2 regions of the Paenibacillus sp. A3M_27_13 genome follow, and region 2 is predicted to be linked to the other one. Evidence: predicted binding sites of a transcription regulator. Region 2 holds the regulator's gene; the other holds the start of a gene.

Region 1 (16,150 bases), on a different contig from region 2:
CCTTCCACCAGCACTTCAACCACTTCGCCACGCAATCGACTATTAAAGCGAAGGCTGTTTTGGTTCACAGCAATGTTCAGACGCCGGAGACGCTCTTTTTTAACCGACATAGGCACATTATCTTCCATCGAAGCAGCTGGCGTACCTTCACGTGGTGAATAAATAAATGTGTAGGCAAAGTCATAGCCGACCTCGCGCACCAAAGATAGAGTATCTTCAAACTGCTCGTCTGTTTCGCCCGGGAAACCTACGATGATATCTGTTGTCAGAGAAACATGCGGAACAGCTGTTTTAATCTTCGCAGCCAGTTCCAGAACACGCTCACGGGTATATTTTCGGTTCATTTTCTTCAATATATCCGTATTACCGGATTGAACAGGCAGATGGATATGCTCCACCAAATTGCCACCCTTACCAAGCACTTCAACCAAATGGTCATCAAAATCACGTGGATGTGATGTCGTAAAACGTACACGCGGGATATTAATTTTGCGCATATCATCCATCAGATCCCCGAATCTGTAATTCAAATCTTTCAAATCCTTGCCATAAGCGTTAACATTTTGCCCTAGTAAGGTGATTTCTTTAAAGCCTTGACGTGCCAAATCCCGTACTTCAGCGATAACATCCTCTGGACGGCGGCTTCTTTCCTTACCACGTGTAAAGGGAACAATGCAATAGGTGCAAAATTTATCACAACCGTACATAATGTTCACCCAAGCCCGCATACCCTCGCGCTTCTTCGGCAGGTTTTCGATAATGTCGCCTTCCTTAGACCACACTTCGACCACCATTTCTTTGCTAAAGAGTGCTTCCTTGACGAGCTGAGGCAGACGATGAATATTGTGGGTACCAAAAATCATATCGACAAAACCGTGTTTTTGCATAATCCGGTTAACGACATTCTCTTCTTGTGACATGCAGCCACACACGCCGAGCAGCAGTCCTGGCTTTTCTGTTTTGAGATGCTTGAGGTGACCCAGCTCGCCAAACACTTTATCCTCCGCATTTTCACGGATAGCACAAGTGTTCAGTAAAATGATGTCTGCTTCCTTCCGATCCTCGGTTGCCTGGTAGCCCATTTGCTCCAGCAAGCCTTTTATGGTTTCGGAATCATGCTCGTTCATTTGGCAACCGAATGTGTATACGATATAATGCTTTCCCTCACCGATATGCTTTAGCTCATCCGGGACTGCGTTATCATATAATACCTGTACATCCTCTTTACCGCGTTGCTTTTCTTTTCTATGGTTCGGCTCCGCCATAATGTTGATTTCACGTCCGCGAATACGGATCTTTTTGCTATGCTCATCTTCAGAAATAATCTTCGCATCCGAGAAATCAAAATATTGGGAGTAATCTTTTGTTTTCTTTTCCATTCCTTAGTCACTCCTTACACCATCTATTTCACGAGCTAATTTGTGATTTTACTGTATCTTTAGGCTTGGTAAATTTATTTTAGTTCTAAAAAACCTTTAAAAAAGGCATTACACTAAATTATAGCATGATTTATAGGCCATCGCCATAGATCAGCCGCAGATACCATTGAGTGCAATGTGAACTCATGTTCTTTTTGTACATTAGTGAAGTATTTGTGAATTATATAGTATGTAAAAAGCCCGATTCTTTTGCAAGAATCGGACTCTTTAAGGCTTCCGGCATTTAAATACGTGTATATTAGTCTACGATTTCAGCGTTGTCACCGTTTTTCACACCGGCTCCGTTCGCTTCATCTGTATCAATGTGCATATCCAAAGCAAAAGAATCGGACACACGTGCAAGAACATTTTCAAATACAAGGCCACGTTCGCCGCCGACACGTACTTTCAGCAACTGCTTGTCCTTAATGTCCCATTTAGCTGCATCAGATGTATGGAAATGAATATGGCGGGCTGCTACAATCACACCTTCTTGCAGTTCCACTTCACCAGCTGGTCCTTTTACCGTGATTCCTGGTGTACCATCAATGCTACCAGATTCGCGTACAGGTGCTTTTACACCAATAGCAAAGGAATCAGTGCGAGAGATTTCCAATTGGGAAGCGGGACGAGCAGGTCCCAAAATGCGAACCTTATCAAATTGGCCCTTAGAACCAATTACAGCTACCGTTTCATTTGCGGCAAATTGTCCTGTTTGGGACAAAGGTTTAAATTCAGTTAATTGATAGCCTGCTCCGAACAAAATTTCAATATGCTCTTGAGTCAGGTGAATATGACGGGCTGAAACGCCGACAGGTACGATTTTACTCATCGTGTGGTCACTCCTTTTTCTCTATACAATACTTTACACATCTATGCTATTATACTCCTATTTTGCCAAGAAAGAAAAGGAGAGCGTATAAAGTTCCCTTTTTCGCCCTAATCGGCGTTAAATATCGTCCATAGAAATCGGATCAAACCGTCGTTTTAGCGAACAAGAGAAAGAAAAGCATGATTTCAGCTACGATGAGATGCGGGGGAACGACAACAAATATATTAAGAATAAACAGGACACAAAGTATTCCAGTTAAGAAAAAAATGACTCTGAGACGAGGTTTCAGATGACTTAATCTGTACTGATGAAATACCAGCAAAACCGACAAAAAGTAAATAAAAACAGAAGCAAAGGTAAAGCAAAGCACAAAGATATAGTCTACTTGTCCCAAAAACAAGAGCTGAATCGAAGCAGCTAGCATGCTAAGGGAAAGATAAATAAACAAATGACCATAAATAATAGTCTGTCCTGCTGATTGTTTTGATTTATCTACGCGCTTCTCCATATTCTCAAAATATTGCCACCAGATTGCGATGACTAATACAAAAGCCAAAGCAGCAAATACAATAGAAGAAACCGTAAAATGATCGGATTGTAAAACAGAAAGCATACTTATCACAGATTCGCCAAGCAAAATTAAGGTGAACTGTGCAAAGCGTTCTAAAAGATGCTCCGTATGGATAGGTGTGATCACCAACTTTTTACGGCCAATCAAAGGAACGAGGATATCAATAGCTATACCTGTATATAAAATCAAATATCGAACCCAAGAATCAAAGAAGAGGGAGAAACTAGAAATGACTATTCCAATCCAAAAATAAATTCCGAAAAAACGAGCTGTTTCCTGTTTATGAGCCGTTTCTTTGGGTGCCGAAAGTAAATATTGAACGACAGTCAAACCTCTTAACCCAATATAGCCAACAAAAAAAGATACATAATACGCATCAAAATCTATATTCAGGCTGGCGGTCATGATCAACACGAAAAACAATTGCAGGATCATAAAAATTCGATGTGTTATACTGTCTTGCCCAAAACGATTGTTGTAGACCGTTTGCCCCACCCAAGCCCACCATATTGGGATAAAAATCATAATAAACTTTTCCATATGTTCCCATGAGATACTACCATGCTCAACATGTAGCAAAACATGAGTGGCCTTGGAGACAGCAGCTACGAACAACAAGTCATAAAAGAGCTCAAGCCAGGTAACCTTTTTTATCAACATTATGTAATGGAGCCCCCTCTGATATGGCGGTGCAGCATGGTGACCCGTCAGTCTCGCTCCAACGTCTGCCGTATTTCTGCAAATGTTATTTTAGCACCATGCAATTCTAAGATGCTCCAATTATTTCGTAATCCTTCTCGCTTTGTCAAGAGTGTTCGCAGCTAAAAATTCCCTCTATAAATAGCTATTTAAGAAGAAATTTTGGAAGGCAGATTCGTTTGCAAGTATTCCAGCGCATGTCCTCCCAGCCATCCCTTGACCAGCTCCTCAGGGTAATGCTTCAGCAGCAGTTCTGCAAAAATCGGATATTTCCCCGAATGCTCCAGCCCTTGCACATGGTGCTCGATACCGTCAAAATCAGAGCCAAACATCAAATGCCTTTCGCCGCCTAATGAACAAATATGCTCAATGTGTGGTAGCAGATCCTCAGCAGTTACCATGCCCTGCTCTTTGAGAAACATTGTGACGAAGGTCAAACCAATCCGTCCGTTACGAGCGATCAGTGCACAAATCTGTTCATCCCGTAGATTTCGAGGATGAGCACACTTCGCAAAGGCATTCGAATGCGAAGCAATGGGCGGTAGAGTGGCCTCCTCTAGCACCTCCCAGAAGCCCTGTACCGACAAATGCGATACATCTAGCAGCAGTCCCAGGTCATTACAGCGATTGACCAAATCGCGCCCCTTGCTACTCAGCCCGCCACCTCTATGTTCCATAATGCCGTCAGCTGCCCAGTTCGCATAATTCCATGTCAGTCCAATCAATCGTATTCCCATGGCATAGCACAATTCTGCATAAAACGGGTTCCCTTCCAGCGCATCTACCCCCTCCAGTGAGAGCAAAGCCCAAGGTGCCCATGTATGATCCGTCCCATTACCATCCACATACGTTATCTTTTCCATGCGCTTCTCTTTTCCTGCCTGCTTTACTTGCTCCTCCTGATGCACTGCGGACGTATTTTTACACATTACCAAGTCTTCCTTCCACAGCAATGGTCTCAACCCACCTGAGATAGAGGTAACATGCTGCCTGAACAGCTCAATTTGACGAATCACATGCTCAAATCTTGGCGTGCCCAATACCTGAGAAATATATATAGCAAATGTTTGCAACCGCACGTTACCTTCTAGCAAACGTTCTTTTGTGACATCAAGCGATGGATGACTGAAATCGATCTGCGCATCGAGCTGCATTTTACATAACACATCACAATGAAAGTCAACAACTGGCCAATTCACTTTTAGCTTATCATTCATGCATCTTACCTCCATTTAGAGATTGAAGCATCACAAATTTATTTTAAAAATCATAGTAACAGACTCACAAAGCAAAAAAGCCCGTTTACAAATCGTAAACAGGCTCAGGCAACTTACATTTATTATCTTGGCTCTACAATCAATTTGATCGCAGTCCGATCTTCTCCATCAATAACAATGTCTGTAAAAGCAGGAATACAAATTAAATCCACTCCGCTTGGTGCGACAAATCCCCGGGCAATGGCTACCGCTTTAATGGCTTGGTTTAGTGCACCCGCTCCAATCGCCTGTAATTCTGCATTTCCGCGTTCACGCAGTACTCCTGCGAGTGCGCCTGCAACTGAATTGGGATTGGATTTTGCTGATACTTTTAATACATCCATAGTAAGTACCTCCCCTGGGAATGATGATGGTTTGATTCCACTATTAGATGTTATTCGAGGGTCAGCAAAAAATTCCTGCTTTTTGGTGACAGTTTTCCTTATTCTTTCCTTAAGTAGCTCACAAAAAGGTTAATCCATCCGCCATTCATCTTCTTTGAGTCTGATTTTCTGAATTTTGCGGGCTTTTCCATCGTTATCATTCAGCTCTACGCTGATGGCATGAAAATGCCATTTGCCCATGTCCACTTGAAAACGTACTGGAAGCTGGGTCTGGAATTTCTGTAACACAGCCTCTTTCTGCATCCCAAGCACTCCCTCATAAGGACCTACCATTCCCGCATCTGTCTGATACGCAGTTCCTTGTGGCAAAATCGTATCGTCATTGCTCTGTACATGTGTGTGCGTACCTACCACGATTGAAGCACGTCCATCCAAATGCCAACCCATAGCGATTTTTTCCGAGGTTGCTTCGGCGTGGAAATCAACTAGGATATGTTTATGTTTTTTGCGCAGCTCATCGACAATTTCATCTGCTGCACGGAATGGATCGTCAATAGCTGGCAAAAAAGTTCTACCTTGCAGATTAACAATAGCCAGCTCCTTACCTCCACCTTTTACAACGGTATAACCCCGGCCTGGTGTTCCTGGTGGAAAGTTAGCCGGGCGGATGATCCGCGGCTCATCATCTATAAAATCAAATATTTCCTTATTGTCCCAAGTATGATTTCCCATCGTAATCCCATGAACGCCCCAATCAAAAAACTCTCTGGCGATGGCTGGGGTAATTCCTCTTCCCGAAGCCGCATTTTCTCCATTCACAATAATAACATGCGGGTTGTATTTTGATTTTAGCGAAGGGAGATTCTCCCTCAGTGCCTTTCTGCCTACACTGCCGACGATGTCTCCAATAAATAATACGTTGATAGAAAGCCCTCCCTAGTCTGCCTTACATAATGAAAAGTGGCCCTACAAGCAGCGGCCACTTTTCATTGAAATGCTTTTATTTTGCGTATTCTACCGCACGGGTCTCGCGTATGACGGTGACCTTGATATGTCCCGGATAGTCCAGTTCATTCTCAATCGTTTTCGTAATATCGCGGGCCAGTCGGAATGCTTCCGCATCATCAATTTTCTCTGGCTGTACCATGACACGAACTTCGCGTCCGGCTTGAATCGCGTATGATTTTTCAACGCCTTCAAAAGATTCGGAGATGCGTTCCAGCTTCTCAAGACGACGGATGTACGTCTCTAGCGTTTCACGCCGCGCTCCCGGTCTTGCTGCTGACAGGGCATCTGCCGCCCCAACCAGCATGGCGATCACTGAAGTCGCTTCGCAGTCGCCGTGATGTGAGGCAATGCTGTTGATGACGACCGGGTGTTCCTTGTACTTCTTCGCCAGCTCCACGCCAATTTCAACGTGCGATCCTTCCACTTCATGATCCAGCGCCTTCCCGATGTCATGCAGCAATCCTGCCCGTCTTGCCAGTACAACGTCTTCGCCCAGTTCCCCGGCCATCAGACCTGTCAAGTATGCAACTTCCATCGAGTGCTTCAATACGTTCTGTCCGTAACTTGTACGGAACTTGAGACGTCCCAAGATCTTGATCAAATCTGGATGCAAGCTATGCACGCCCACCTCAAAGGTGGCCTGTTCACCATACTCACGGATTCGTTCGTCCACCTCTTTACGGGATTTTTCCACCATCTCTTCAATACGAGCCGGATGTATCCGTCCGTCCGCTACGAGCTTTTCAAGCGCAGTACGCGCAATCTCTCTACGAATCGGATCAAATCCAGACAAAATAACAGCTTCCGGCGTATCATCAATAATGAGGTCAATTCCTGTAAGGGTTTCAAGTGCACGGATATTACGGCCTTCGCGCCCGATGATCCGGCCTTTCATTTCTTCGTTCGGCAATGTGACAACAGAAACCGTCGTTTCTGCTACATGATCTGCCGCACAGCGTTGGATGGCCAGTGTGATGATTTCACGAGACTTTTTGTCCGCTTCTTCTTTGGCCTGCTGTTCAATTTCTTTAATCATCTGAGCTGTTTCATGACGAACTTCCTGCTCTACGTTGGTCAGAATAATACTTCTTGCATCCTCCATCGTCAGATTGGAAATACGTTCCAACTCAGTTACCTGACTCTTGTAAATCAAATCAATTTGCTGCTGGGTTTCATCGATTCGTTTCTCTTTGTTGGCCACTTGTTCTTCTTTGCGTTCCAGCGATTCCAATTTTTTATCCAGCGATTCTTCTTTTTGCAGCAATCTTCGTTCCTGTCGTTGAATTTCATTGCGACGTTCACGAGTTTCTTTTTCAGCTTCGGCACGGATGCGGTGGATTTCATCTTTCGCTTCCAATACCGTTTCCTTCTTCAGCGCTTCTGCCTCTTTTTTCGCGTTCTCCACGATTTGCGCGGCAGCTTCTTCCGCACTGGAGATCTTAGCTTCTGCAATAGATTTGCGAATAAAATAACCAATCCCGAACCCAAAGAATAACGCGGCTACAGCAACGAGAACGAACCAGATCGCAGTCATCATACTGTTCACCTCCCCGTTGGTTCCTCCAAGGCATTCCTTGGGACTTTTTGCAATTGTCACATTTACTTTGATCGTCAAACTAAGACAACGACACAAGGTCGTTTCATTTCATATGCACATGCTTTCACATGTACAATTCCGCCTGGCATAGCGGCATCACTTGTTATTTGGCGATGAGAACTCACCGTGGATTCCGCTTTTTTGGAAGGAAAAAGGGCGTTCCACAAGTATCGTTTCATATATATTTTATTATTTGACAAATGGCATTGTCAAGGGAATGCAAACATTAGTAGACTACCATGCAGCTTTCCATGTAATAACTAGCTCATCCTATCCGTTCATACTAGCCAAAGGTTCAGCAGCCGTTTGGCAACTATTCCTCCCACTGCAACAACTCCTCGTCATCTGAAGCAGCGTCATGCTCGGTCGCAGTGAGATGATTGACTACCCGGCGTGTCATATCCCCCGAATATCCGCGTCTCATGAGAAAAGGGTAGGTTTTTCTTTTTTTCTCCATTATATCACCACGTACCTGATTCCATTTCTTACGTCCGACCGTCAAAGCGCTCTCCCACTCCTCATTATCGGTGATCTCACCTAGCGCTTCGCCAATAGAGGCTTTAGAGATGCCCTTCTGACGAAGTTCTTGCCTAACCCACATCTTCCCCTTACGTTGGCTTGTTATGCGCTGCCTTGCCCATTGACGGGCGTATAAATCATCATCTACGAGTTGTTCCCTATGCAGTCGGGCCATTACTTCGTCAATAACAGACTGATCCAGTTCTTTTTGCGCCAAACGCTGGGCAATTTCCTGACGTGTGCGAGGCTTTCGCCCCAAATAGCGTAGCGCAAGTACATAAGCCTGTTGCTTTTCATCTGCCAGAACGATATCTTCCAGTTCTTTTTTATCAAATGACGTTCCTTTGAACATATTGTACTTGATCATTACATCTTCTAATACAGACAGTGAATAAGGACCAAAATGTATGATATATCTTCCACGTTTGCGTCCCTGTCCCTGCTCTACCCTAGTAATCATCAATTCCTCATGATCCGGAAAAAGAGAAATCCCTTGTTGCTTATTTGCTTCCGAAGTGTATTCATCTTCATCGTCCAACTGCAATATACTTCCCTCACTTTGAAATTCACGAAAGCAGCCTTTGAACACCTGCTACGCAAAAGTTAGATTCCACTGACAAAGCAGACTCTAGTTGATGCAAAAATGCCCTGCACAACTGTGCAGGGCATCAGAATCATGCTATTCAAACGGACGGTGCCATAACCCTGGCCCCAGTTCACAAACCAGGATTCACCGAGCTTTATTCAAGCTCCAACAATTCCTGTTCTTCCTTCGCTTGCTGTGCCAACTCTTCTTCTGTAGGCGGAGCAACCGTCGTAATCAGATTGCTGGCCACCCGAATTTTTTGTTCGATCGTACTAGCAATATTCGGATTTTCCTTCAAAAATTGCTTAGCATTCTCACGTCCCTGACCAAGGCGCTCACCTTCGTAGGAATACCAGGCTCCGCTCTTGTCGACAATGTCATGCTCCGTACCGATATCGATCAGGCTACCTTCTTTGGAAATGCCCTCACCGTACATAATATCTACCTCAGCCTGACGGAAAGGAGGGGCAACTTTGTTCTTCACGACTTTAATACGTGTGCGGTTACCCACAATGTCGTTACCCATTTTCAAACTTTCAATACGACGAACATCCAAACGTACCGTAGAGTAAAACTTCAAGGCACGTCCACCTGGTGTTGTTTCAGGGTTACCGAACATAACACCTACTTTTTCACGTAGCTGGTTAATAAAAATAGCAATGGTTTTCGACTTATTAATGGCTCCAGAAAGCTTACGCAATGCCTGAGACATCAAACGTGCTTGAAGACCAACGTGGGAATCTCCCATTTCGCCTTCAATCTCTGCCTTGGGCACAAGTGCCGCTACGGAGTCAACAACTACAATGTCTACTGCTCCACTACGTACAAGAGCTTCGGCAATCTCAAGCGCCTGCTCTCCTGTATCTGGTTGCGATAGTAACAACTCATCAATATTGACACCCAGCTTGCTTGCATACGACGGATCAAGCGCATGCTCGGCGTCGATAAAGGCGGCTTGTCCGCCTGTTTTTTGCACCTCTGCGATAGCGTGAAGAGCTACTGTCGTTTTACCGGATGATTCCGGTCCGTATATTTCAATAACCCGGCCTCTTGGAAAGCCGCCCGTTCCTAACGCAATATCCAAAGCAATCGAACCACTGGGGATCGTTTCCACTTGCATGTGGGTAGACTCACCCAACTTCATAATGGAACCTTTACCAAATTGCTTTTCTATTTGACGGAGCGCCATATCCAGCGCAGCACGACGATCTGACAATAAACTCACATCCTTCATTGTTTGTACTTTAATAATACCTTGTTTTGACACGCTTGCCAAGCATTTTTTCGAACATACATTCGTTTTTTTTGTTCACACAGCTCTCTTCTACAATTACACCTGTCTCTTAAAACAAAAAAAGAACCGCTGGCAAAAGGCTTTGCAACGGTTCTTCCGATAAGATGATTATATCATGAATATCTATCTAAAACAACTCTACGACCCACACTGTACATAGATGTTTAAGAGAGTTTCTCGTTCTCTACCAGCCTGCGCCACAATCTGTACAGGATTGCTTTGACTGATCGCAGTCGGATTGTTTCACGGTTACCACTCAGTCTCAGTTCATGTACTTCCGTTTCCTTGTCGCGTTCAGCAATGCCAATATACACCAAACCGACTGGCTTCCGTTCGGAATACCCAGGCCCGGCAACACCAGTAACTGAAAGTCCAAAATCGCTGTCCATGATCATTCTCGCCTGCTCTGCAAGCACAAGGGCTACTTCCTTACTCACTGCACCTGGCGCTTGATCCCCTTCCAAATAATCATAAGGCACGTTGAGTAATTTCATCTTCATTTCATTGGAATAGCACACGATGCCACCTTGAAACATAACAGCACTGCCAGGTATAGAAGTGATGTGTTCCATCAGCATTCCACCTGTACAGCTTTCTGCCGCACTCACAGTGAGCCCGCGTTTGGCCATTAGATCTACGATAACCTTCTCCAGCGTAACATCTTCACTTGCATACATATATTCCGAAAGACGCTGCTGAATTTCTACTTCCGTAGCCGTCAGCTTAATTAGTGCTTCACTTTCGCTGGCCGCCTTGGTGGATATACGGATCGTGACTTCCCCTTCCTTGGCATAAGGAGCAATCGTGGGGTCTGTCTGGGATTGGATCAGATCTAACAAATGGGTTTCAAGAGCTGACTCACCTATCCCTGCAAATTTTAGCATTTTTGAATAAATTGGCATTTCCTCACCGCTCAATGCCTGCTGAAGCAACCAAGGTTTCGCTTGGTTTGCAAACATGGGTTTGAGTTCCTTAGGCGGTCCAGGCAAAACTACATAAAATTTACCGTCCTGTGCAATTGCGTCGCCCACAGCTAGCCCTGTCTCATTTTCAAGCGGAGTAGCGCCTTCAATAGAAAGCGCCTGCCGGCGGTTATTCTCGGTCATTTCTACCCCACGGTTACGGAAAAACTGATCTAGCTTGTCCATTGCAAGACGATCTATGTGCAATTTTCGCCCCAATACAGACGCTATCGCATCTTTCGTCAAATCATCCTGAGTCGGTCCCAGACCACCGGAAAACAAAATAATATCCGCACGCTTCTGAGCAATTCTTATCGCTTCCTGAAGCCGATCTATGTTATCGCCAACTACAGTCTGAAAATATACATCGATTCCGATTGTAGCCAACTCCTGTGACAAATATTGAGCATTTGTATTCACTATTTGTCCGAGCAATAACTCTGTACCTACTGCAATTATTTCAGCTTTCATCAATTCTTCCTCCTGTACTGCGAATATTATGGGAATTATGTAAAGAAACAGCAATAAGTTTAGTCCCTATTGCTGTTTCCATAAAATTTATCCTGTTAAACTTTGGAGGAGCTCAGCAAGTGGATATTTTTCACAAAATAATCAATACCCGAATAAATGGTGATCAACACCGCTGCCCATATCGCTATTAAATCAAACGGGATACCAAGAAAAACAAACGGGAAATTATTAATGAGCAACGCTACAATAGCAACGATCTGGATGATCGTCTTCAATTTGCCCCAATTGCTTGCAGCAACCACAGAACCATCCAGTAAGGCAATCTGACGCAGACCCGTAACCGCAAACTCACGGCTAACAATCACAACGACAATCCACGAATCAATTTTCCCCATTTCTACCAAGGAAACCAAAATGGCGGTTACCAAAAGCTTATCAGCAAGGGGGTCCAACAGCTTGCCCAAATTGGTGACCATATTATTTTTACGTGCCAAATATCCGTCAAGACCATCCGTGCTGGCTGCTACAAGGAAAATGATAGCCGCAATCAGCTGATTATACGGCAGCTTGAAAGCTCCGATCTCAATCGGCGGCGGATAAAAATCAAAGTCCACCAGCAAAGCCAGCATCATCACCGGAATAAGGCAAATCCGCGTTATTGTAATTCTGTTGGGTAAATTCACAACACACTCTCCCCTGATTATCGTACTTGATTACAAATGGCAGTTTTCGGATTAAATTCAATCCTATGTAAATCGCTATCAACGAGCGCTATACACCTAAATTGTCTGCATTTTCGTTACAAGTATAATATGGCGCAAAACGCATGTCAAAATAACCTGCCGCACATCAAGCAACGTTTTTTCCTACAAAATGTATGAGGGAAAACGGCTTTATTTCATGTTTGTAAATTGAAGCTCCAATGGCAAATCAGCTTTACGCAGCAATTGAATGATCGCCTGTAAATCATCCCTGTTTTTTCCGGTCACTCGGATTTGATCACCTTGAATCTGACTTTTAACTTTTAGCTTGGAGTCCCGAATAAGAATGTTAATTTTCTTGGCATTATCCTGATCAATTCCCTGCTTAAGCGAAAGACGCTGACGCACTGAACCTAAAGAGGCGGGTTCCAATTTGCCATACTCCACATTTTTAAGGGACAGACCTCGTTTGGCCATTTTAGATTGCAAAATATCAATCACCGCATTCAGCTTGTATTCGTCTTCCGATGCAATCGTAAGAGCTTCTTTCTCAAGCTTAAGGCTACTTTTGCTACCCTTGAAATCAAATCGAGTTTCAATTTCACGCTCCGTCTGATGAACCGCATTTGTTAACTCCTGCATATCCATTTTGGAGACGATATCAAATGAATTTTCTGAAGCCATCGTTTCACTTTCCTTTCACAACAAAGTTCAATATCTAATTATAGGCTAGTCATTTACAAAAATCCAATAATCCGTTGACTAAAAAGGCGTTCTTGCCAGTTTTCCTGACAAAAACGCCTTTATTTCATTTACGGTCAAAATATCTAATTATGGCTTCGTGTTGGAGTTCGGAACATATCCAAAAGTCCAAGCACAATGTGAGCAAGACCAAAGCCCAGTATGCCATAGCCCCATGCATTCGGTGTCAGATAATAGCCCAGTAAACTGACAATTATACCGAGCCCAGTCACAATCCAGCTGACGGTCATAACGTATACACCTCACTTTGCGGAAAATGAAATGACTGCCTTTCCAGGAATTACAGTCATTAGTATTTCCTCGCACCAAGGCGTTTATTCACCATCAGTAGTTGTAGAATCTGTACTACTTTGTGCTGAATCCGTACTGCTACCTGTCGTAGAATCTGCAGGTGAACCCGTCACCCCTGCACTCGTTCCGGTCGAAGAAGCTTCTCCTTGCTGGATCAGTACACGAGTAGTCGATTTATTATCTGTTATCGGTTGACCTGCTACGGAAATATCTGTGGCAGAAGACCGTCCTGATTTGATATATAAACCTTCTGGACCAATATCGAATGACATGGCATCTCCACTTTTAGTCATACCATAACTCAGCTTTTCTCCACGGGAATTTTCTCCCTTGTACACTTCAAGCCAGCTTTCGCCCGTCGCTTTAATATCAACCTTGACCGCGGCTCCCGTTGAACTGGAAACTTTAAAAATCGTCGTCTTGCCTTGCTTGCCGTCCTGTGCCACAGTTACACCTTGTTGTGGCGTAGTCGTATCCGGCTGCTGTCCAGTATCTGGAGTAGTAGCACCCGTACTCCCCGTACCACCTGGCTGAGTTTGGCCGGTTTGCCCCGCATCAGGAGTCTGCCCACCAGCACCATTTGGAGCCGTCGTTTGACCATTGTTCGGCTGTGTCGTAGTGGTATCAGGAGTAGACGTGCTTGGTGTGGTGCTTGGTGTTGTACTTGGTGTTGTACTTGGTGTGGTGCTTGGTGTTGTAATCGGCGTTGTGTTTTCTGCTGTTTTTGGAGTTGAATGGTTGTTGCTCACCCAATAAGCATAAATAACCCCAACAATGAGAACTAGAAAAAGCCACATTAACGCTGTAGGCAACCATTTAAGATTACCAATCGTGGCGGGACGGCTGGAGCGTTTCTGTGTAACAGGCTCCATGACTGCTTCCGGCTCAGGTTCAGGCACATTGCTTTGATGCCCTTCCAGAATCTCATCGGGGTTCAACCCGACCGTTTCAGCGTATGTTTTAATAAAAGCTCTGACATAAAAGCTTCCCGGCAGCACTTTGTAATCGCCCGTCTCAATGGCTTCCAGATAACGTTTGCGTATCTTCGTCATTTCCTGAACATCGTCAAGGCTCAATCCTTTTTGCAGCCGGGCCTCCTTTAATTGCTGACCCAGTTCTGACATGTCATCATCTCCTTGTGTAATTACGCTTATTTAAAGATCTTCTGTATAACTGGCTGTAAAGGTATCATAAATAATTTCCTCAGCCGGATTATTGCGAAGCTCAATAATGATATTGAAATCGTCAAAGCTGTATCCTGATTCACGTACAAATACATCAGGATGCTCAATCACTTTAGTACTTGGCATACTCATGATTTCCTGAAGCAGATGATAATGTCTTTCATTTGACCGAATTGTACTCACAATACCATCAATAATAAACACATTGTTTGGGTTCATTTCTTCTTCAGAGAGCTGACTGCGCACCGTCTGTCGTAGTAACGTTGAAGACACAAAAGTCCAACGCTTCATTGCGCATACACTACTGGCAATAATGGATTCCGTTTTGCCCACACGCGGCATCCCGCGAAGACCGATCACCTGATTGCCGTCCCTCTTTAATACTTCACCCAAAAAATCGACCAGCAACCCAAGCTCATCGCGTGTAAAGCGAAATGTTTTACGATCATCCGAATCCCGATCGATGTAACGGCCGTGTCTTACTGCCAATATATCAACCAGTCTCGGAGCACGTAAGGCCGTGACTGTAATGTTGCTCGCTTTTTTTAACGTGTCTCCGAGAATGCGTATCTTCTCGTCATCGTCCGTTTCAAGCAACATCCCCCGTCTTTCGCCTTCAACACCGTTGATCGTCAGTATATTAACCCCCAGAATACCAAGCATGGAAGCAATGTCTCCCAGCAGTCCGGGTCGATTTTTATGTATCTTGTACTCCATGTACCACTGTTTCGTTTCTTCCGTCACGTTAGCACCTCATTCACATTCAAACCGTCAACAACTCCAAATCAAAGCATTATTGTATCATAAAATAACATCTTTCGACAAAACCAATTATTGAAATTTGATAGGCTGCATTGTGTTGTAAGCCTCAATCACGTTTATGATATATAAATTACAATGGAATTACAAGAACAGCTCTGTAACCATTACAGAAAAGCCCCCAAAAGGGAGCTTTTCGTGTTGGTTCCTACTTATGCGTTGCTCTTGGCCAATTTAACCATTAGCCGGGCGATGGTGTGACGCTCGTCCTCATCGGCAACTCCCCACAGTTCTTTCAGTGCGCGGTTGGAGTGGTTGGCTGGATCGACCTTCTCATCCAGAAAATCACCAATTTCATAAGCAAGCTCTGAAATGGTATCTTGGCTGATTCCCAGCTTCTCCGCTTGCTCTACACGCTGACCGAGGAACTTTTTCCAAACATCAAAATTCTGAACAACTGTTGACATACTTAAATCCTCCTTAGATGATTCAGATTTAAAATCAACAGTTGTAATATGCTCTTCTCAGACGCTTACTATACTGGTGGATTCCTCCAAGCGCTATTTCCCTTAAGTCACCCATCCTCCGTTAGGACTTATGACCTGGCCATTAATATAACCTGACTCAGGAAGCGCAAGAAAATAAACTAGGGACGATATTTCATCAGGTCGAGCCAATCGTCCAGCAGGAATTTCTTCTTCCAAACTGGTAATTTCGCCTTCATCCAAATGATCCAGCATCGACGTATCCACTGCACCTGGAGCTACAGCATTCACTGTCACCCCGGAAGGTGCTACCTCTTGAGCCAGCGCTTTAGTGAAAGCGTTAATGCCTCCCTTGGTGGTGGAATACAACACCTCGCACGAAGCACCACATATCCCCCACACGGATGAAAC
Region 2 (16,150 bases):
AGAGCTGTTTTACAACCTGCTGCTGCACCTGCCGCAATATCTGTAAGCATATTATCGCCCACAACCAGAGCTTCATCCGCCCTAATGTTTAAGCGGTTCAGCGCATAGTTCATCAATACGCTTGAAGGCTTGCCGATGACAATAGGCTTTACCTGTGAAGCCGCTTCAATTGCAGCTCCAATCGTACCTGCACCTGGCGTTAGCCCATCATGTGAAGGCAATTGGAGATCCGGGTTTGTCAAAATAAAAGTTGCTCCTTCCCGAATCCAACGCATGGCAGCGGCCAGCGCATCATATGTAAATTGACGATCTATCCCCTGCACCACATAATCAGGATGGTTCTCAACAAGCTGCAAACCGGCTCCTGTGAGTGCATCGCGTAATCCTGTTTCACCAATACAATAGACACGAGCTCCAGGACTTTGCTGTGCAACATATTGTGCAGCTGCTAACGCCGAAGTATATACTTCATGGCTGGCCGCTTCAATTCCCATACCAACCAAATGCTCAGCCACCGATTCGGGTGTACGTGAAGCATTGTTTGTAACATAAGCATAAGGTATCTGGTCTGTACGCAATCGGGATATGAACAGATCCGCACCCTTGATCATCCGATTTCCATGATAAAGTGTTCCATCCAGATCAATTAGTAACGATTTTATCGCAATCCCCTCCCCCACTTCAAATCCATTCACATCATAGCATTGAAAATTATAATTCATCCCATGAACGATGTTCTCCTTCTTATTTAACCACCTTAATTATTCAGGTCATTAAATAATCGGCGTCTCCATTCATCTCATCTATCTTAAGTCAAAAATGCTTATGAAGTCCATGAATTGCTGGTAAACCCTCCAAAATGGCGCCATTCCTCGCTAAAAGCCGTCGCTTTCACATGACATAAGTTCACTTCTTCGTCGAAATCCATCGAAGGAGCTATTTCCTCAAAGGAAATCTCCTGTATTTCCTGGTCATACTCAAGAAATAGAATCCTTTAAATTCGATATATAGAAACTCGAATATGACACGCCTCTATATGTGGTAGAACAAATTCATCCCCTACCACCGTGTACGGGTTCTCATCTCTTGTCGCATCCTGCGCTTTCCCGGAAAATAATTTGGGTGAAAAACAAAGGCACCGGGGCAAGCCCCGGCACCCATGAACATATCTTCTCCAATCGTTTATTAACCGATATCGGGTACCGGTAACAACACATGCTGCTCCGCAAGCAATGAATTGGGAAATATGCTTCGCGCTTCCTCCAGCAATGGCTGAAGCTGCTCCTGATCTTTATACCTAGAACTAAAATGCGTCATGATTAGCTGACCCGCACCTGCGGCTTTTGCAGCTTCCGCTGCTTGAAGCGCCGTACTATGATGATACTCGTATGCTGTATCTGACAGTTCATGCAGAAAAGTGGCTTCATGAACGACGACAGTTGCATCTTGAGCCAGCACTACCGTATTCGGACAAGGTCTCGTATCCCCTAAAATCGTGACGATACGCCCTTTTTTCGGCGAACCCAGTACATCCTGAGGATGCAAAATAACTCCACCCTCTACCTCCACGCTTTCCCCACGCTTTAACTTACCGTACACCGGGCCGGGCTTAATACCATATCGCTCCAACAGCACTTGGTTAAGCTTACCGGGCTTATCCATCTCTACAACTCGGTAGCCATAGCTGTCAATCCGATGATCCAGCAAAGCTGACTCTACCCGGAATTGTCCGTCATCAAACAGAACCCCGCCCGTATGCTCCACAATATGTAGTTGGTAATTGATACGCGATTGGCTGATCCCTAAAGATAGCTCGATATATTGCTGGATTCCAGGCGGCCCATATACCGTCAGTGGTGTCGTTCCCCCTTGATACGCTCTGCTCGACAGCAGTCCCGGCAGACCAAAAAGATGATCCCCATGCAAATGGGTGATAAATATTTTTTCAAGTCTGCTTAGTTTGAGCGGCGAACGCAATACCTCTTGTTGAGTGCCTTCGCCGCAGTCGAACAGCCACATGCTTCTTCGTTCTTCCAGCAAACGAAGAGCGATGGACGTTACATTTCGCTGAATCGTAGGCACCCCTGCATTTGTACCGAGAAAATAAAATTCCATAACATTAACCTTCTTCCTGCTGACCAGCAAAAAACCTCCGAAGCTCGGAGGGTATTTGCTATCCCATCTGATAAAGGTGTTAAACCTTTTCGACGTTAAAATACTGCGCCTGAGGGTGGCTGAACACCATGGCTGATACAGAAGCCTCCGGTTCCATCATAAACCCTTCCGTCAGCTCAACGCCAATATCCTCAGGTTTTAACAACTGGAACAACGGCCCCTGATCCTCTAGATCTGGACATGCCGGATAGCCAAAGGATACCCGAATGCCTTGATATCTGGCACCGTGTCGCTGTTTCATTGTCATATCGGCAGGGTCCGGGAACCCCCAGCTATCCCTGATAATATGGTGAAGCCGTTCCGCTAACCCTTCTGCTACTTCGAGTGCTACCGCTTGAAGTGCATGCGAGCGCAGATAATCTCCTTTATCTTTCCACTGGGTAGATATCTGCTGAATCCCATGACCAGCTGTAACGACCATGAAACCTACATAGTCCATAACTCCGGATTCCACTGATTTCAAGAAATCAGCCAGACATAGATAAGGCTCTACCTGCTGGCGCGGGAATGTAAATGTGTGCAGTACCTTACTCACATCCGAGGGATCATAGATCAGAATTTGATCTCCTTGGGACTGCGCTGGAAAGAAACGATACATAGCATGTGCCTGGATGATTCCGTCTGTCACAGCTTCAAACATGATGCTGTCCACGGTTTCCTTCAACTGAATCGCTTTCGGATCTTCCGAAGCCAGCAGCTGCTCAACATTTCCTTTTAAACCAAGATGATGCCCCATTAGCATCTGCATATTCACGTAAGGCAAAATATAATTCAGTGGATAATTACGCAGTACATGACGATCCGTATCTGGTGGAATATAGACGGGCAGATCCTGAGCAATGTTAGAGCGCACAGCTCGAGTGAGCTTAGGGAGCGGCTTGGCTTCCACTACTATTGCCGCTTCAGCCTCCCGCTCAGCCTCCATGTCCTCAGCCATTTTTTTGCGGGACTCAGGATTCATAAGCTTGTTGGCAATATCCAGCCCATCCATAGCATCCTTTGCATAGGCAACCAGACCATCATACTCAGGACGGATACGATTTTTAGTGAACTTACGTGTTAAAGCAGCTCCACCAACCATTATTGGAATATCAATATTCGCATTTTTCAAATCCTGTGCGGTCAGCACCATTTGTTGTGCCGATTTAACAAGCAGTCCGGATAAGCCAATCATATCGGCCTTTTCTTCACGGTAAGCCTCAATAATGCGTTCTGGTGGTACTTTTATACCCAGATTCACGATATGGTAACCATTGTTGGATAGAATAATCTCCACCAGATTCTTACCAATGTCATGCACATCACCTTTGACTGTAGCCAACAAAATCTTACCTTTTACTGAGGATTCATTCTTCTCCATGAACGGCTCTAAATAGGCTACGGACGCCTTCATCACTTCAGCGCTTTGCAGCACCTCCGCAACAATCAGTTCGTTATTGTTAAACAGTCGTCCTACTTCCTCCATCCCCTTCATCAGCGGGCCGTTAATAATCTCCAGCGAAGAATATTTCACGAGCGCTTGCTCCAGATCCGGAATGAGTCCCTCCTTACTTCCCTCGACTACATAGGAAGCCAGTCGTTCTTCGAGCGAAAGGTTTGATATCTTTTCTTTTTTCTCCACTTTCTTGTTACGGAAAGCTGCTACAAAAGCGGATAAAGTATCGTCATTTGTTTTATAGATCAAGTCTTCCGCAAGTTTCCGCTCATGCTCTGGAATGGATGCATAACGTTCAAGCTTCTCAGTGTTTACAATCGCATAGTCCAGACCTGCTTTGGTGCATTCATATAAATAGACGGAATTGAGCACTTCACGACCCGCTTCCGGCAAACCAAAAGATACGTTACTGATGCCCAGGATGGTATGCACCCCGGGAAGCGCTTCTTTAATAATGCGAATGCCCTCAATGGTTTCCTTAGCTGAACCGATATATTGCTCATCACCTGTTCCTACTGGGAATACGAGCGTATCAAAAATTAGATCCTCCGCTGCCAAACCGTAACGGTTCACCAACAGATCATAAGAACGTTTAGCTACCTCAAGCTTATCCTCACGTGAAATAGCCTGTCCGCGTTCATCAATTGTTCCAACAACAACAGCGGCGCCGTACTTATGAATAAGAGGAGCCATTTTCTCAAATTTCTCTTCACCATCCTCCAAATTAATGGAGTTAATTATTGCCTTGCCTTGCGAATATTGAAGTGCTTTATCAATGACTTTAATATCCGTGGTATCAATCACTAAAGGTACCTTTACCTTGTTTACAACCAGTTTCAAAAATGCTTCCATATCCGTCATTTCATCGCGATCCGGGTCCTGCACACAAATATCAATGACATGCGCTCCGCTTTTTACCTGAGCACGGGCAATTTCAGATGCCTCTTCATATTTGCCTTCCACGATCAAACGCTTGAATTTGCGGGAGCCCAGAACATTCGTTCGCTCACCAACCATATACGGACGATTGTCCTGTTCAATATATACAGGCTCAATGCCCGATACGGCAGGAGGATGATGACCTACCAGCGGACGCGGCTCAAACTGCGCCATACTTTCACTCATAACTCGAATATGCTCAGGCGTGGTACCACAACAACCCCCAGCAATATTCAACCAGCCTTTTTCAGCAAAAGCAGCCATTTTACGTGCTAAAGAATCAGGCGATTCATGGTATTGGCCATTTTCATCGGGCAAGCCCGCATTTGGATAACAGCTAATAGCTGCAGAGGACATTTCAGACAGAGAGCGAATATGATCACGCATAAACTCTGGACCTGTAGCACAATTCAATCCAATCGAAATTGGGTGCAAGTGTTCCAGTGATATGCAAAAGGATTCGATATTTTGTCCGGCCAACGTCGTTCCCATAGGCTCAATCGTGCCTGAAATCATTAGCGGAAGCTCGATACCTGTCTGCTCAAAAGCTTGCCGAATTCCGATGCTTCCAGCTTTGACGTTAAGCGTATCCTGTGAGGTCTCCAATAGCAGTACATCGACCCCGCCTTCAATAAGCGCCAAGGCCTGCTCTTGATAGCTTTCAATCAGTTCAGCAAATGTAACCCCACCTGTGACAGACAAGGTTTTCGTGGTTGGGCCCATAGCTCCTACTACAAAACGAGGCTTGTCCGCAGTGCTGTATTTATCCACCGCGTTACGCGCCAGTTTGGCCGCCACCAGATTAATTTCACGGGCACGTTCTGGTATATCGTAATCCGCCAAAACGACGGATGTTGCTCCAAATGTATTCGTTTCAATTAGATCTGCTCCGGCCTTCAAGTATGCTTCATGAATCCCTTGAATGACATCCGGTCTCGTTAAGACCAGCATTTCATTACAGCCCTCCAGCTCTTCCCCACCAAAATCATCGGGGGAAAGGTCTTCCTGTTGAATCATGGTGCCCATGGCCCCATCAAGAAGGAGTATTCTTCGTTGTAATGCATCCTGCAAGCTAACTTTATCCAAATTTCTTCACCCCCGCAAAACGTTAAATCCTAGTTTAGCAGAAACCGTATCATTTAGATAGATTGAAGTAAAAACATACGTTTTATACAGGTTGTTCTTTGTAAAAATGACTTCTCTTATCCATTTTTATAGTTTGTAGCATTATAGAGCGTACTTAACCCTGCATCCTTTAGCTATGGTCATTTGCATTATAAAATGTTGAAATCCTGTATTGTACAACGTTTCAAGACATGGTATTCTTTATACAACATTAATCCAAGTGGAAAAGAGGGTATATATATATGGCCGAAATCTTAATACGTAATACCAATGAACGAATTAGCGGTGAAGAACAAGTACGTGAATTTCTGGAGAGTCACGAGATATTGTATGAACATTGGGATGCTTCCAAATTGTCTGGGGAGCTGCAAGAAAACTTTACCTTAACAGATGATCAAAAGGCCGCTGTTCTCAAAACATTTGAACCCGAAATCAAGGATTTAGCCGCACGTCGCGGATATAAAATATGGGACGTTATCACTTTATCTGAAGCAACGCCGAATTTGAACGAGCTGCTGGCCAAGTTTGAGCAAATTCACACCCACACCGAGGATGAAATCCGTGCCATTGTCGCTGGTAAAGGCATCTTCATCATTAAAGGCCCTGAAGAGATCGGCTATTTTAACGTAGAGCTTTCACCGGGGGACGTTATCTCCGTACCTGAAAATATACCTCACTTCTTCACTTTAATGGAGAATCAAAAGATCGTCGCAATCCGCTTGTTCATCGAAGAAAATGGCTGGATTGCCGAACCGTATGAAGATCCAACCTTCATTAAAGCATAATTACGAATTTATCCTTGTGTGAATAAAAAAACTCCCTCTGCTTTGTAACAATAGCGAAGGGAGTTTTCTTAATACTCGTTTCTAAAGACTATTGATTTCTTAGTTTAACGATTGAATAATTCCGTCCAATTCAGACAGATGCTTGATTTGGAACTTCGGCTTGATCTCTGTGGTATTGGTTTTAGTGTTTCGGTTCACCCAGACCGAGTGTACACCTGCTGCCAACGCTCCTTGAATATCAGTCGTCAGTTTATCTCCTACCATTAAAGCATGTTCAGGCTCAATACCAAGAAGCCCCAAAGCATGCTGGAATATAGACGGATCAGGCTTGCCTCGACCAAATGAACCTGAAATGACAACATGATCAAAGAAAGGAGCTAATTGAGGAACTCCATCCAGTTTCTCCTGTTGTAGATCAGGGGAGCCATTTGTCAGCAATAACAGCTTGTAATGTCCCTTCAATTGTTCTAGAATCTCGAACGTTTCTTCATATACATGTGGACGCGCGCGTCTTTCCGAAGCAAATTGGGTAGCCAACTTTTCCGCCAACTTCTCATTATCTATCCCTAGTTGCTGGAGTCCTCTGCGCCATGATTCCTTTCGATAAACAGGGGCCAACTGTTCCAATTGGCGGAATTCAGGTTGCTCACCTGCTGTAAAATTCGCCCACAATCCTTCAAACGGATTAATGCCGATCATTTGAGTAAAACTAAAGGTTTCATAGGATTCATACAAAGCGCGTGCTTCCTTACGTACGGCTTCCTCCAGAGTTTTTGGATCAACGCCTGCTTCACGGGAGCCTGTTTGACACGCTGCATCAAATGCCTCTTCTACACTACGTTCATCCCACAAAAGGGTATCATCAAGATCAAACATTACCGCCTGAATCGTCATCTGAATTATCCACTCTCTTTCCACAGTATATGTACGCCTATTTGCTTGATTAAGCATTTGAATCGTTATGTGTGCCCATATTAAGCAAGCGGCCGCAGCATGTTATATGAAATAACATCATACGGCCTTTGTTACAGAGCTACAGGCTAAATCAGTTATTTCTTGTCTACCTGTATCTGATTGGATAGCGCAAACTTCTCAAGTCGCTCTGCAATGGCATCCGTGTCATAGCGACCTAATGATTTTGTGAAAATAAAATTACCACCCTTACCTTTTCTTTCAACGGTTACGTAACCCTTTTCAATCTTGATGGCTTTCATGTCCCCTGCCGTCATTGGACGTTCTCTACCACCTTTCAGCATATAGAGAGTATCCTTTCCCACTTTCAAATAAGGACGACGGATGAAAAAGATAACAGCCAGCATCAAGTACAAGCCGAATACAAGCCAATCCATCCCTCGCATACCGGTCTTAGTCAAAAAGTAACTCATAAGCATGTACAATACAGAAAGACCAGCCAGCATAATTGGCACAGTAATGTTACGGCCACGGAAAATATCCATTGCAGAACCTGCGCCGCTAATGGTTTGAATGCCTTGCTTTTTGCGCGATTTATTTAAATGCGCTGTGTTTTTGCGTACTTTTCTTTCAAATGATCGGGCCATCTCTCAATTCCTTCCCAGATATATTACATTAAAACAATTGCCTCAAAACTGATCTATATAGATACCATGAAAAGGTACCTAAAACAAAAGGCAAATTGCAGGCTTGGGCGCTTTAACAACATTAATGCTTCAGCCCGTCATTTCCTTTCGATGTATCATCGTCCACAAATTCAATCGTCTCAAGCTGCTGCCGAAAATTACGGCGAATGTTACCTAAATAAATTTCCCGAAGATTGGCGCGCTCTGTGGCTTCCTCTTCCGTCAAACCCTCGGATTTTGCTTTGCGCGCTAATTCATTAATGCGCTGTACCAAGCTGTCTATATCCAAATTGTGTCCCCTCCATAAAAGCAAAGATATAATACACTTTGACATGTAGAAAAGAGCTTGTCAAGGCTCCCGTATTACGCTCCCTGACAAGCTCTAATAGTCTATAGATCAGAAGTTAGGAAGCTTGAGTACCTGACCTGCCTGCACTCCCCGATCCTCCAAACCGTTAATCCGCACAATTCCTTCTATATATACCCGTGTATCCATTCGTTCCGGTTTATGATTTGCGGCAATCTCCCACAACGTATCCCCAGGTTGTACGGTCAGTTTAGTCACTTCTTCCTTGGAAGCTGAAGGTGCCGCGAAAACTGTAAGTACACCTGCCCCTGCAATCCAAGCAACAATCACTATAATAAGAAGCTTAAGTAAAAGAGTATTGGTAATAATCTGCATAAAACGTGCCCTACCCTCTTTTCGAGTCTCCTGTAAATTTTCTAAATTCATCGGAAAAATACTTTGATAAGTGCTATATTTCATCATTGGCTGTGTCCTCCAAACGTTTGTTCTTATGTTTTCACAATATAACACGAACATTTGTTTTGTTCAATAGAAAAGAGAACAAAAGTTCGTAATTATTTTTAGGGATTATTTAGAACTTATGTTTGTACGAACGGAGGTTCTATGCTATAATTTTCCCAAACGTTACTAAATGGGGTTGATACGGTATGTCTAAGATTTCGAGCCGCCAGCAGGCCATTCTTGAATTTATCCGCAATGAAGTGCGTCTAAAGGGATACCCCCCTTCTGTACGCGAAATAGGCGAGGCTGTCGGATTAGCCTCCAGTTCTACGGTTCATGGTCATTTGGATCGTTTAGAGAAAAAAGGACTCATTCGCCGCGATCCTACAAAACCACGGGCTATTGAGTTACTCGGTCAAGACGAATCGGATAACAGCAACTTGATTAATTACTCCATTAGTCGTGTCCCCGTCGTCGGCAAAGTAACTGCTGGCCTTCCTATTACGGCGACAGAAAATATTGAAGATTACTTTCCTCTTCCCCAACACTTTGTTGGTGAGGATAAAATATTCATGTTATCTGTTGTAGGCGAAAGCATGATTGAAGCTGGTATTGCTAACGGAGACTATGTAATCGTACGTCAGCAGCAGACCGCTGATAATGGTGATATTGTTGTAGCTATGACAGATGAAGACGAAGCTACAGTTAAAACCTTCTACAAAGAAAAGGATCATATCCGGCTTCAACCTGAAAATCCAGCCTTTGAACCGCTTCGCCTGACACACGTCAGCATTTTGGGCAAGGTTGTAGGACTCTTCCGGGACTTCCACTGATTTCTCGTTCTTTCTTCCCCGTTATTCTATCCACTAATACAAAACCGGCTGCCTAGGGCAAGCCGGTTTTGTATTGCTATTATGTTTATTATGTATCTCACAACTTTTTTTCATTTCAGCAACCTATCCCTATTTTTTCTACTAAAAATCAGCCTCCTCATCTCAAATAATTCCCCACTGACCTTGAGCAGCTATACTGTCATGGGCAAAACTAATAGATCTTTCTTTGTTTTAGATAAATATGGTATATTAATTACTTATAGCTCTGTAGGAGGAATTAAATGAAAAAAATTATAATTTCAGCGTTTGTTGTGATATTTATCGCCATAAGCTGTGTAGTTCCAACAATGGATCATTTGTATGCAAAAGAGAACTCCCACATAACAACCTATGACCGTATTAAGTATATACAAATACTTATCCATTTCAGGTATTTAGAAAAGCAACTCGAAGCTGTAATTTTCGAAAGAAATAATTATCCAGAAGACAGCCAAGAATATAAACAGCTCTCTGAACAACTGAATCATATTCTTGCTCAAGAGGCGTACTACGAGAAAAAACTTAACACTCTTAATAGTAAATAATTTTCATACTAACTGCCTATTATCTTTATCTACACTATTAGACTCATGCCGACCTGCCTGTAACATTCTCCTGCAACGTAAAGTTGAAAAGGCGAAGACAGGTTCGCATGAGTTTTTTTATTATCCATTAGGAATATAGGTACTAGCTTCTTTTTGCTTTTAATAGATTTATGCTGATACATTACTATCACAATTGACATATGTATATAGCAGAACTAAGCAAAGGAGATATGCAGATGATCAGAAATAGAGTTAAAACGTATAAGCATCGCATCGGGAAAAACAGATATCTGGTCGTTAAAGTCTTTCAAGCCGCAGCTGCTAAAACAGGAAGCGGAAATGCACTAGCAACCAATGCCTTGAATATCAAAATTTCCAAGCGTAAGCATAAACGCCACTAAGATTTAACCGTACCTTCATTTCTTGAAGGGAGGTGATATTATGAACAGAAGACATTGCAAACGTGATTTAAGAAGAAGAAGATTAAACATCCGTTCCACTCAAAGAGCCATTGCGCGTGCAAGAGGTAACGCACTGGCTGTTAATCTGTTTAGCGTAAATGATAGACAACGCAGACGTTAATAATCGTTTTCAAGCAAAAGCGGGAAGGATTCTTCCTGCTTTTTTTGTGTTAAACGATACACCCAACTCCTAAATCCCATAGAACTGCTAAATTCAGTTGCCTTCCTTTTAAATACCATACATATTCAACTATGCTTCCACTGGTTAAAACAGAAGCGAAATGGTACCCAGTCAAAAGCAGCAGCATTCTTGACTCAAATACTTTGTGTACAACTGACCACACCTATAGCCCTCAAACTTGCTTCAGCTTTTTTAACTTAAGTATTCCGGCTGTATATCCGTCCATGGTTTGTACGTTGCTGCATTGTTTGCTCAATTTTTTATTTTAAAACTTTATAAGGCCCCACTTGCCCACCACCGTATTCCACAAACTCCATCATATCCTACTCAACGGCTGGACTACAGATGCTCTTATCTGACTTAATGCAGCTGAAAACAATTCGATATTGGATCAACACTTCATATGTATGATTCATGTTGATCAACTCGACAATTCATTCTGGATAAGCGCTAAAAATCCTTCTCTAAATAATCATACCCTTACATGATTATTTAGAAAGCTAATATCCGACATATAAAGATAAAATACAACAAACAAAGACAAGAAAAAAATTTCTCTTCACAACCAATGAACTATGTACAAATACATTACACATGTATAACATTAAATACAAATACTAGAAAGGTGGTAACAATTTAATGAAAAAAGTATCTTTACTAGCATCAGTAGCAATGCTTATCTCATCTGTAGCTTTTGCTGCACCTTCTTTTGCAGATCAGGTCACAAGTGACACTTATAGTTCATTACAAGACTCAAATAGAAGTATAGAGTCTGTTACGCCTTTTGCTAATGTTGAATATGTCGCTACTGTAAATACGGCCAATCTCAAAGATGCCGGAACAGACTCGAACATCTCTATAACTCTGTATGGTTCTAATGGAGATTATGCTACCGCTACACTCAATGGTAGCTTTGAACAAGGAGATTCCGATACAACAAGAATCAGCACTAGTAACCTAGGTGACATCAGAAAAATTACTATTAGAACTGATGGATCTGGGTATAAACCAGGTTGGAAAATCGCTAATGTCAAAATATCTGGAAACGGGAAAACTTTCTCATTTGCAGGTCCTAACCGTTGGCTTGGTGACGGCGGTTCCGCAGATTCCGAAACACTTTTTCCATCCTAAAACAAATATTCATACAAAAGACTCTGTCGATATTTGGATAGAGTCTTTTAGTTTTGGATGAATAATCCTACTAAAATTGTATCGCCGTAATTATAACCCCATCTCAAGAATCAATTTTAAGAATAAACTCACTAATGGGAAAAATGTTATATGATTTTGCTATATAAACAAAAGCTAAGAAATGGCCGTTGGAAAAATATATTGAATCTACTAAGAAAATCATAGCTTTAAAAAGAATTCAAGCATTAAAACACAATACCTAATTTTTTCGATTTAGCATGTCTCTTTTAGCCCCAATACTTTTAAGTTGATCATGTACATTTTCGAATATTGGATTATTATTTCCATCTACCTGACTTAGCGTAGCTGCGAACAGTTCGGTATTCTACTTTACCACTTTGTACTTATGATCAACAGTTACATTACTCTCTTGTATTTTCACAATAATCTCATCCCCAATAGCCGCCAGTGAAAGCAATTAACCCTCAAGCCAATTCTCTTATCATAGGATACCTCCAAAGTATAATAAATCTTCTAAATACTATACTGAAAGATGTGTCAAAGTATCGTGCGTATTATCGCAAATAAAAGACTCATACCAGTTATTGTTGCAAACTAATAAGGCCCTATCTGAGATTAAATTTAGGTATTAGGAAGGATTATACCCATTCAATGAAACATTCCCCTTCTTACAAAATACAATAAGCGCAAATCTATTATGGCAGGAAATCCACCAAGTATTCGCCAAAAGAGAAGCGAATACTGTAGCTATTGCCAAATAGCTTATGCGCTCATTGAGTTCAACTATTTGCCATCCATGAGTGAAGTGGTATTATCCAACAGTTCTTTTCACGAATTAAACCCAAAGTGATTTAGTGATGATAACTAAGAGAATAAAGAGCACTAAAATTGCCGCTGTAGAAGTCCATACACCGCCGCCACCTGCACCTTCATATGCACCCATGTCTTAAACCTCCTTTATTTGTCGTTCACCTTAATATATGTATAAATACGTTCAGTGATAGGGCATGCAGGTAAACAAAACAAAGGCTCACACCCAGATAAACCGGTAGAGCCTAATAATCTTTATAAAAGAATTAATTTCAAGATGATTACCAACAAAATGAAGAGTGCCAAGACAGCAGCTATCGATGTCCAAATCTTCCCGGCCGTCTCTTCGTAGCCTCTTTCTATTCCTCTCACACGTAACGCCTCCTTTGTTTACTCCACAGGCTATGCGAGGTCTTGTTTATGGGATGGACTTCTAGGAAAATAAAAACACTTTACCAGCGTATCCAGCAAGGTGCCACTGATGAAGAACCTTTACTATTGCCACAACTAAAGAACAACAAGAAGGACTCCTACAGCATTTAGCTGATAGAGTCCTTCTTTATATCTGCCTTAATTCAATATAATTGCATTGAGTTATGGCTTCGAGTATATATTTTTCACTCCTCAAGACTCAATTAATGAATTCTACTATATTCCAAAACAATAAACATCCCGTCAGCGCATGCCAGTAGGGTATCACCCATTCTTTCGGATTATGCAACGGTTTGGTGATATTTCAAAAGAATTTATGTAAGGTCAGGCTACTCGCCTTACGATATTAAACGTACTGTCCAGTTCCAAGTACCTTGGCTTGTTACTTTGATCTTATCCCCAACGATAAAAAAGGCCGTATTTGTGGTGGAATCCCCGAAGAAGCCCTTGTACCACTCTTTGCCTGGCTAATCGATTAAACCCTTAGGCGCGTTCCAGTGCCACCCCACATATCTATATTTGCTCCTTCAAAAACTTCAAGAAAATTCCTCTTAACATTAGATGGCAAGTAGAACTAACGTTTCAGTTAGTTATAGGGTTCCCAGTTCGTATCGCGTATATCTTTATCTGAGGCTTTTCTCACAAACTCTATGCATTTTTCTTCGCAAGCGCCAAATACTTTATAATTTTGCTGGCCCTGTCTTAAAGATACTATGTTTGCCCCACCATCATAATCAGGATCTGCAAACTGAATACCATCATCTTCCCAAAAACAAATTTCACAAATATCATAGGTTCCAGGCGGTTCATCGTTTAAGGTTTTGTAACCACAGCAAGGACAAGTATATTTTCCCACCGCTATAAGACCTCTCCTTATTATGTATCTATTTTTTGTTCTGTCAGCCAGTTATGTGAGTCCTTCATTACTTGTAATTTAAGGAGATAGGAAGATCTCTTTCGGATAAATCGCTTTAAACATCAATATATCGGTCTGTATATCCTGTCTGTATCTGTATCAATCACATAACCAACCTCTGTGTCATCTTCAAAACGCAATCGATTAAAATTATGAAGTCGACAAAATATATCAGGTAAATCTCTAATATTAAGAGTTATCATTTTTGCTTGTATATACTTTTGATATAGTTCTTCTTGTGTGCATTGGTGACCAGTAATCAAATTTTGAAAAAAGTGACCTTCAATTTTAATAATCATAAAATCACCACTGGTGGTTAACCATTCTTTATAAATTTAGAATACTTACATAACAATTACTCAACTAAAGCGCATATTAACTTAACCTTAGTGAACAAATTAAAGCTCCCTTTCTAACACATTTGCTATGATAACTTCTATTTTTCTATTAATTTATTGAATATTTCTCTATCTTTGGAAGTAAAGTCGGAAATCCGTTTCTTTTGCTCGTACGTGTTGGTACTTGAATCCAATTTAATGAAGCCTTTTTCACCAACCACGTATACGATATTTTTTTCTATTTTATAAGACAGAACGTTATCAATCACTGAATTTGGAGCTTCAATTTGATGAGTGTATAGTATTGGAGGCTCACCGGCTCCTCCTCCTCTGTAAATCTGAAAAGTCCCATCTCCAAAAAACTCTAACGTATCTTTGCCATATGGGTACTTCCTGATTGTGTCGTCTCCAGAATTTGCCAGAAAAATTAAAGTAGTAGCTATAACTAGTAGAGAGATCAAAATGTAGATGTATCTGCGCTTCATCTGCACTTCACACCTCACTTCCAAGCCTTTTTTGTATCAGTTACTGTAACATAAGATGTATACTCATTGAGTGTTCCCCATGATTCCATTAAATTTGTTAGGTTGGCCGCAGCCCAACCGAGCTTGTTGTCCCCAGTAAACATTTGTTTAAAATTATATTCAAAATTATATTTATCATAATATATTGTAGTAATTTCCCATTGTCCTTTTACATATGTTCCATCTATTTTGTACTTCATTTTGTGAAAAGCGTTATACAAATCTCTGTCACTTTCAATTGCAATAGACCCCTCACTTGAAAAACTTTTAACTTTTTTGTCGTTAGCTTTTTGTACTGCTTTATCAATTACATACATATTATGTTCTTTGGATTTTTTAATTTGCTGCGCCTCATACGACCACTCATTAAAGTGTAAATGTCCTGGTTTGTAATCAAGGGAATGTTGAAGTAAATTGGCTGTGATGTCCCCGTACTTCTTTCGAGCTATAGGAACAGCTACTAATGTAAATGCTTTACGATCAGGAAAATGTATTACAGTGTCTGTCGAATCTTTTACCTTCTCTACGCCTCGTACCCAAGTCTTTTCTAGTTCTACCATAGGATTTTCAAACGGAAAAGTATTATTTCCTGCATACACTAACATATTCTTACTATATGCGCCTTCTAGTATTTTTTGCGAGACATCAGGCTGATCCTGTTCTCTTGTTTCCTTAAGTTCTAACTGAGGAGTGTACTGAATTTTTCCCAATTGATCTTCTTTTTGTTTTAAAACAAGTTCAAACTCAAGAATCTCTTTGCTGGTATCAATTTGTTCTTGATACTTATCTACATAAGCGTGTGTAAACGTAATATCACGGATCGCGTTTTCATTTCTCACGACTTGGATGTTACATTTTCGATAGTAGTCCTCACTATCAGGTTTATATTCTGCGTTTGCCCATGTGTACAGCATGTTGGAATTATCCGCATTGTATATAACTGAAGGAAGCGAATGAAGCGGAATTTTGCTTCGAATATGTAGCGAATGAGCCAAGTTTGTAGACTTAGCTGAAAGGTTTATGGAACTATTATTCTTATAAGTAAAGCCAGTGATCTCACCTTTTATAAACTCGATTGGTTCACCACCGGATTTACGTTCTATTCTTAATGAAA

The links. Region 2 encodes LexA, which represses DNA repair genes until DNA is damaged. Its sites were predicted from a motif close to CGAACATATGTTCG; they were not measured.
Region 1: recA (recombinase RecA) is a predicted target of LexA. The motif match lies at 10,116-10,129, and genes of this name have one in related genera.

What each region holds. Positions count from the first base shown of each region.
Region 1 covers NZ_JANAVE010000002.1:1,143,588-1,159,737, reverse strand. The annotation lists gene miaB (tRNA (N6-isopentenyl adenosine(37)-C2)-methylthiotransferase MiaB) at 1-1,379, opposite strand, end outside; gene pduL (phosphate propanoyltransferase) at 1,678-2,250, opposite strand; gene NLX82_RS11875 (low temperature requirement protein A) at 2,393-3,481, opposite strand; gene NLX82_RS11870 (dipeptidase) at 3,670-4,737, opposite strand; gene NLX82_RS11865 (stage V sporulation protein S) at 4,860-5,120, opposite strand; gene NLX82_RS11860 (TIGR00282 family metallophosphoesterase) at 5,250-6,044, opposite strand; gene rny (ribonuclease Y) at 6,121-7,665, opposite strand; gene NLX82_RS11850 (regulatory protein RecX) at 8,039-8,788, opposite strand; gene recA (recombinase RecA) at 8,985-10,046, opposite strand; gene NLX82_RS11840 (competence/damage-inducible protein A) at 10,289-11,557, opposite strand; gene pgsA (CDP-diacylglycerol--glycerol-3-phosphate 3-phosphatidyltransferase) at 11,653-12,240, opposite strand; gene NLX82_RS11830 (YajQ family cyclic di-GMP-binding protein) at 12,451-12,942, opposite strand; gene NLX82_RS11825 (hypothetical protein) at 13,086-13,250, opposite strand; gene NLX82_RS11820 (helix-turn-helix domain-containing protein) at 13,335-14,435, opposite strand; gene NLX82_RS11815 (DUF3388 domain-containing protein) at 14,466-15,239, opposite strand; gene NLX82_RS11810 (DUF3243 domain-containing protein) at 15,467-15,721, opposite strand; gene ymfI (elongation factor P 5-aminopentanone reductase) at 15,824-16,150, opposite strand, start outside.
Region 2 covers NZ_JANAVE010000001.1:290,891-307,040, forward strand. The annotation lists gene NLX82_RS01280 (TIGR01457 family HAD-type hydrolase) at 1-722, opposite strand, end outside; gene rnz (ribonuclease Z) at 1,186-2,115, opposite strand; gene metH (methionine synthase) at 2,195-5,635, opposite strand; gene NLX82_RS01295 (1,2-dihydroxy-3-keto-5-methylthiopentene dioxygenase) at 5,917-6,459, shown strand; gene NLX82_RS01300 (HAD family hydrolase) at 6,559-7,353, opposite strand; gene NLX82_RS01305 (hypothetical protein) at 7,509-8,018, opposite strand; gene NLX82_RS01310 (DUF896 domain-containing protein) at 8,140-8,346, opposite strand; gene NLX82_RS01315 (LysM peptidoglycan-binding domain-containing protein) at 8,455-8,823, opposite strand; gene lexA (transcriptional repressor LexA) at 9,012-9,638, shown strand; gene NLX82_RS01325 (hypothetical protein) at 9,920-10,222, shown strand; gene NLX82_RS01330 (hypothetical protein) at 10,459-10,623, shown strand; gene NLX82_RS01335 (hypothetical protein) at 10,664-10,804, shown strand; gene NLX82_RS01340 (PLAT/LH2 domain-containing protein) at 11,504-11,995, shown strand; gene NLX82_RS01345 (hypothetical protein) at 12,852-12,959, opposite strand; gene NLX82_RS01355 (CPCC family cysteine-rich protein) at 13,845-14,114, opposite strand; gene NLX82_RS01360 (hypothetical protein) at 14,611-14,997, opposite strand; gene NLX82_RS01365 (hypothetical protein) at 15,012-16,150, opposite strand, start outside.